Regions from separate parts of the Kerstersia similis genome, predicted to be linked through region 3. Evidence: predicted binding sites of a transcription regulator. Region 3 holds the regulator's gene; each other region holds the start of a gene.
What was found. The regulator HrcA, encoded in region 3, represses chaperone genes, less so after heat shock. The targets are predictions, from matches to a motif close to TTAGCACTCNNNNNNNNNGAGTGCTAA.
Positions count from the first base shown of each region.

Region 1 (2,269 bases), on a different contig from region 3:
CTTGCAATCAGGACGGCGAAGTCATGGAAATCCGCGCCCTGCCGCCACTGGAAATCATGGACATGCTGGAAGACGGCATGTTCACGCAGGAAGCCGCCATTGTGCTGGTGGACGATATGCTTCAATTGGCCCGGGAAGCCTGATACCCGCCCGCAGCACGCCAACGCCGGCAACGGCTGGCACGACCGCGCGGCCCCAATAAGAAACGCCAGAAAAAACGCCGGCATTTGCCGGCGTTTTTGCGTATTCTGGTCTCGCTGCTTCATGAGCAGCGGCGCACTGCCCACTTATGCAGACAGCGCCTTGCGCAGCTTCTTCATTGCCGCCACTTCAATTTGCCGGATACGTTCGGCCGAGACGCCGAACTCCTGCGCCAGCTCATGCAGCGTGGCGCCGCCATCGTCCTGCAACCAGCGTGCTTCCACAATTCGGCGCGAGCGCTCATCCAACCCGTCCAAGGCTTGACGCAGGCCTTCGCCCTGCAGCATTTCATGGGCACGACGCTCCAGCACCTGACCAGGCTCGGCTTCGCCGTCATCCGACAGGTAGGCAATCGGCGCGAACGTGTCTTCGTCATCGTCCTGGGCTTCCAGCGCCACATCACGGCCTGCCAGACGCACTTCCATTTCGCTGACGTCCTGCTCGCGCACATTCAGCGTGCTGGCAATTTCCGACACCTGCTCGGGCGACAGGGTCTGGCCATCCGGGCGCATGCTGCGCAGGTTGAAGAACAGCTTGCGCTGTGCCTTGGTCGTGGCGACCTTCACCAGCCGCCAGTTGCGGATAATGAATTCGTGGATTTCCGCCTTGATCCAGTGCACGGCAAACGACACCAGGCGCACACCACGCTCCGGGTCAAAACGCTTGACGGCTTTCATCAGGCCGACATTGCCTTCCTGAATCAAATCTGCCTGGGGCAGGCCATAGCCCATATATTGACGCGACACGGACACGACCAGACGCAGGTGCGACAGCACCAGATCACGTGCGGCATCCAGATCGCCCTGGTCACGCAGGCGGCGTGCCAGATCGGTTTCTTGTTCAGGTGACAGCACCGGCAGACGGTTGACCGCGCCGATGTAGGCATCCAGCGTCCCCAGGGCGCCAGGATTGGCGACAGCCAGGGCCAGGGCCTGCGAAGTCGAGGCCGCAGCGGATGCAGAAAATTGGGTCAGACTCGTGTTCATTTGGGTCGCTCCTACTGTGCTGCTGGCTACCGACGCCGGCGGCATGGTCTTGCCACAGATTGCGACAGCATGATTCAGAATATGCGTATTGATGTTAGCACTCTCCATTAGTGAGTGCCAGTTAGAAACCAAGCGGATGAAAAAGTTCCTGCCGCCTTGGTTTATCATACGTGCGCGCCCTGTAATTTCCATTACAGTCCCGCCAACCCTACAAGAGTTTTCGCGTTCGCCTCCATGGCCCGACTTCCCCGCCTGTATGCACCCGATACCCCCCAGCTGGCCCAGGCCGAGCTGGCCAATCCGCTACAGGAAAACGGTGGGCACCTGGATGCCGACATGTTCGATGCCATGCAGCAGTGGCTGGCGGAAACCTCGCAGCAGCATGGTGTGACGCTGCATGGCTGGTGCCTGCTGCCGGATAGGCTGATTTGCCTGAGCACCCCGGCCAAGGCAGACAGCCTGGCTCGCATGATGCAGGCGCTGGGCCGCAAGCTGGCCAGCCGCCAGCTGGCAGGCGCCGTGTTCAATGGACGCTATCGCTGCGCGCTGGTTCAGCCCGGCCAATGGGTGTTGCCCGTCCTCGCCTGGCTGGAAAGCCGGCCGGTTGCCGCCCGCCTCGCTCCGGACGCGGAAGCCTGGCCCTGGTCTTCGGCACGCGCCCATACCGGTTACCTGATTCCGGTGCCTGCCTGGCTGCACAATCATCCCGATTACTGGCGCTGCGGCAATACGCCGTTTGATCGCCAGGCGGCCTATCGCCAGTTACTGCATGATGGCCTGAGCCGCGAACAGGAACAGCGCATTGCCGCCGCATTGCAAGGCCAATGGGCGCTGGGCGATGCCAGCTTCCTGGAACGGCTGGCGGGCACGGCCAGCCGCCGGGTGCAACCCGGCAAGCGCGGCCGGCCGCGCAAGACGCCCGCCGCCTGACACCACACGCAAGCGCCATACCTGGCACGCTTGTCCGCTGGAGGCGGCAGGCTTGCCGCTGCCCGCTATCTCGCTGCGCCCCGCCAGGCATGGCACTCGCCGGCCAATCTCCACCCTCCAGCGGCACCTACCCTCCCTGGATGCACCGCACA
Region 1 is NZ_CBCSIQ010000006.1:22,706-24,974, forward strand. It holds gene ACNA1V_RS05505 (NUDIX hydrolase) at 1-143, shown strand, start outside; gene rpoH (RNA polymerase sigma factor RpoH) at 288-1,187, opposite strand; gene ACNA1V_RS05515 (transposase) at 1,422-2,117, shown strand.
Region 1: a site for HrcA is predicted at 1,282-1,308, ahead of rpoH (RNA polymerase sigma factor RpoH). Genes of this name have one in related genera too.

Region 2 (2,269 bases), on a different contig from region 3:
TGTTTTCCTTGCCCACTTCGATGCGCTTGGCCTGGCCCAGCTCTTCCAGCGTGGCTTTTTCCAGCGACATGCCGGTTTCTTCGGAGATCACCGTGCCGCCCGTCAGGATGGCGATGTCTTCCAGCATGGCCTTGCGGCGGTCGCCGAAGCCAGGCGCCTTGACGGCGGTGGTCTTCAGGATGCCACGGATGTTGTTGACCACCAGGGTCGCCAGGGCTTCGCCCTCGACGTCTTCGGCGATGATCAGCAGCGGACGGCTGGACTTGGCAACTTGCTCCAGCACCGGCAGCAGGTCACGGATGTTGCTGATCTTCTTGTCGTAGATCAGAACGAAAGGATCATCCAGGGCGGCAACTTGCTTTTCCTGGTTGTTGATGAAGTAGGGCGACAGGTAGCCGCGGTCGAATTGCATGCCTTCGACGACGTCCAGCTCGTTTTCCAGCGACTTGCCGTCTTCGACGGTGATGACGCCTTCCTTGCCAACCTTGTCCATCGCGTCAGCGATGATCTGGCCAACGGAGGAATCGCTGTTGGCCGAGATGGAGCCAACCTGTGCGATTTCCTTGCTGGTGGTGATGGCCTTGCTCTGGCTCTTCAGTTGCTCGACGATGGCGGCGACAGCCTTGTCGATACCGCGCTTCAGGTCGATCGGGTTGAAGCCGGCGGCAACGTACTTCAGGCCTTCTTGAACGACGGCCTGGGCCAGCACGGTGGCGGTGGTGGTGCCGTCACCGGCGTTGTCGTTGGTACGCGAAGCGACGTCTTTGACGAGCTGTGCGCCGATGTTTTCGAACTTGTCCTTCAGTTCGATTTCCTTGGCGACGGAAACGCCGTCCTTGGTCACCAGCGGGGCGCCGAAGGAGCGCTCCAGCACGACGTTGCGGCCTTTCGGGCCCAGAGTGGTCTTGACAGCGTTGGCGAGGATGTTGACGCCGCGGACGATGCGCACACGGGCGTCGTCACCGAACAGAACTTGCTTGGCAGCCATTGTGATATTCCTTACTAGAGATCGGTATGGGATGGATCAGGCGCGGGGCCGGCTTACTGGATCACGGCGAGGACTTCGTCCTCGCGGATGACCAGCAGCTCTTCGCCATCGACCTTGACGGCCTGGCCGGCATACTTGCCGAACAGAACCTTGTCGCCGACCTTCAGGTCAACGGGCAGCACCTTGCCGTCTTCGGTTTTCTTGCCGGGGCCGACGGCCAGGACTTCGCCTTGGTCGGGCTTCTCGGCGGCGCTCTCGGGGATCACGATGCCGGAGGCAGTCTTGCGTTCGTTGTCCAGACGCTTGATGATCACGCGATCATGCAGGGGACGCAGGGCCATGAAGAACTCCTGTATATCTAGCTAAGGTTTGAATGAGGTAACAACAAAACCAATGTGGTCATGCACGGGCCGGAAAGCTGTTAGCACTCGACGGCCTTGAGTGCTAATTATAAGGACGGCTTCGCATTTTTCAAGGGGGAATGATCCGAGGCCCGTCAGGCACCTGCGGACGGCATGCGGAGGGGGCGATGACGTTTCGCGGTTCTCGCCCATGATTGCGTTGATGCAACAGAATGCAGTGTCAACCCTAGGAACGAGTGGATTCCGGCTGCATTGGAAAATATGGATGAGTATAATTCTCAATCCTGATTTTCAGTTTATGCGCTTGGAGCGTGCTTCATGAGTCAACCGGCGGACGCGGCGGCTATCGCCGAAACCATGTATGTGGCGCATCACCGCTGGTTGCTGGTGCGCCTGCGCAATAAGCTGGGCAATAACGAAGAGGCGGCGGACCTGGTGCAGAACACCTTCGTACAGGTGCTGACCTCGCGCGAACTGGACAGGATCAAGGAGCCGCGCGCCTACCTTACGACCATCGCGCAGAACCTGCTGGCCAATCATTTTCGCCGTCAGGCGCTGGAGCGGGCGTATCTGGAAGCCTTGGCCAGCCTGCCGGAAGCCATGGCGCCCTCAGCCGAAACCCGGGCCATTGCGCTCGAAGCCTTGCAGGAGGTGGATCGGCTGCTGGCAGGCGTGCCGCGCCAGGCGCGCCAGGCTTTCCTGATGGCCCAGGTCGATGGCATGACGCACGCCGAAATTGCGCAAGCCCTGGATATTTCGATTGCGACGGTCAAGCGCCGCATTCTGGTTGCCGCGCAGCGCTGCTATTTTGCGGACCTGCTTGACTGACATTCGGTACGAGGCAAGGGAGCGGGCATGGCGGAAAAACAGGGACTGAACGAAAGCGAAACCGTCGGGCAGGTCACGCCGGGCGCGGCGC
Region 2 is NZ_CBCSIQ010000010.1:47,910-50,178, forward strand. It holds gene groL (chaperonin GroEL) at 1-988, opposite strand, end outside; gene ACNA1V_RS08250 (co-chaperone GroES) at 1,042-1,329, opposite strand; gene ACNA1V_RS08255 (sigma-70 family RNA polymerase sigma factor) at 1,669-2,178, shown strand; gene ACNA1V_RS08260 (DUF4880 domain-containing protein) at 2,206-2,269, shown strand, end outside.
Region 2: a site for HrcA is predicted at 1,410-1,436, ahead of ACNA1V_RS08250 (co-chaperone GroES). Genes of this name have one in related genera too.

Region 3 (2,269 bases):
GATTTCACCGTCGCGCAGCACGCGGCCCGTCAGCATCATGCGGTCTTCCGCGTTATAGCGGCCGGCCAGCAGGTCGCGCAGCGCATCATGCGCCTGTGGCAGCGGGATGTCGGTGATGAAGCCCAGCCGGCCATGGTTGATGCCGGCAACCGGAACCCGGTACGGCGCCAGTTGCCGTGCGGCGCCCAGCATGGTGCCGTCGCCGCCGACGACAATCGCCAGTTCCGCCTGGCGGCCGATTTCTTCATAGGTGGCCAGGGGAAAGCGTGTCAGGCCGGAGTAGCGGGCCGTTTCTGCTTCGACCAACACGTGGCGGCCAGCTTCGGACAAGAGATCCCCCAGGCTGCCCAGCAGGGCATCCAGGTGGGTATCCTGATAGCGGCCAATCAGCGCAACGGTGGAAAAATGCATGAAATCCTGGCAGGGTCTAAGGTGATGGACATTTCCTGTCTCTTGGGGGTACGGGCGTACACAGGCGGTATTGCCCCAGGATCAGGAATGTCACGGCACCATATTAAACAGGCCTGGCCCGGCCTGGCTGCAGGCGGCAAGGCCGCCATGCCGCCACGTGGAGGCGCGGCCAAATCTGGCGCGGGTGGTGCCTGCGCCTAGACCGCGACGTCTGACCAGGACTGGGCTGACGTTACTGGCGCGATTATATCGACCGCCATCTGTTCATAGGGATGTAAAAGCATCCTAAAATGAACTCATGATGGATGATCGCGCACGCTCTCTGCTCAAGGCCCTGATAGAACGGTACATCGCTGATGGACAGCCTGTCGGTTCGCGCACGCTGTCGAAAGTGTTCGACCTGTCACCGGCCTCCATACGCAATATCATGGCCGACCTTGAGGAAATCGGGTTGATACACAGCCCGCACACGTCTGCCGGCCGGGTGCCGACGCCGCGGGGCTACCGCGTGTTTGTCGATACGCTGCTGGCAGCCCGGCCGTTTGAGCCCGGTGGGGTCAGTTTCGAAACCCGCCTGCCGATCGCCGATCCGGTGCGTACTGCTTCGGCAGCGGCCAGCATGTTGTCCAACCTGACCCAGTTCGCGGGCGTCGTGCTGACGCCGAAACGTTCCCAGGTGTTCCGTCAGATCGAATTCATCCGGCTGTCCGAGCGCAAGGTGCTGTTGATCATCATCACGCCGGACGGTGATGTGCAGAACCGTATCCTGTTCACGCCACGTGATTACGCCGAGCCGGAACTGCTGGAAGCGGCCAACTACTTCAACATGCATTTCGCCGGCAAGTCGTTTGATGTCGTCAAGCGTACGCTGGCAACCGAGCTGGATCAGCTGCGTGAGGATATCTCCCGGCTGATGATGGCAGCGGTGGAAACCAGCGCCGATGTCGAGAACGAAGGGGATGCCGTGCTGATCTCCGGGGAGCGCAAGTTGCTGGAGGTCGATGACATCACTTCAGACATGGATCGCCTGCGCCGCATGTTTTCGCTGTTTGAAAAACGGACGGAACTGCTGCAGCTGTTGGATGTGTCGAGCCGGGCGCAAGGGGTGCAGATCTATATCGGCGGCGAATCGCAATTGATGCCGTTCGAGGATATCAGTGTCGTCACGGCGCCCTATGGTGTCGATGGCAAGGTCGTGGGCACGCTGGGCGTGGTCGGGCCGTCTCGCATGGCCTACGACAAGGTCATTCCCATCGTGGATATCACCGCCAGGCTGCTATCCAATGCGCTCAGCCAGTCCAATTCTTGAGGAATGCTGTGAAATACCTGCCCGAGCCCCGGCGTGCCGATCCTTTTGATGTTCCGCCGGTTTCCGGCGAAGCCCAGGCCTATGGCCGGCAGGGTGTACTGCTGCTCAATCTGGGGACGCCGGACGCGCCGACCCCGGCAGCCATCCGGCGTTATCTGGCGGAGTTTCTGTCTGATCAGCGTGTGATTGAACTGCCATCCTGGCTTTGGAAGCCCGTGCTGTACGGGGCTATCCTCACGCGTCGTCCGGCCCGCCTGGCGCCGCGGTATGCCAGTATCTGGATGGAGGGCGGCTCGCCTTTGCTGGTCTATACCCAACGTCAGGCCCAGGCAGTGCAGGCGGGGCTGGCGGCCAAGGGGCTGGACGCGACGGTGGCCGTCGGCATGCGCTACGGGCAGCCTTCGGTGCCGCAGGCTTTGCAGGCGCTCAAGGAGGCGGGCTGCGAGCGTATCCTGTGCGTACCTTTGTATCCTCAATATGCCGCCAGCACGACCGCCACCGCAGTGGATCAGGTGGCGCGCGCGGCAGCGCGCATGCGCGATCAGCCCG
Region 3 is NZ_CBCSIQ010000012.1:70,185-72,453, reverse strand. It holds gene ACNA1V_RS09315 (NAD kinase) at 1-411, opposite strand, end outside; gene hrcA (heat-inducible transcriptional repressor HrcA) at 713-1,720, shown strand; gene hemH (ferrochelatase) at 1,729-2,269, shown strand, end outside.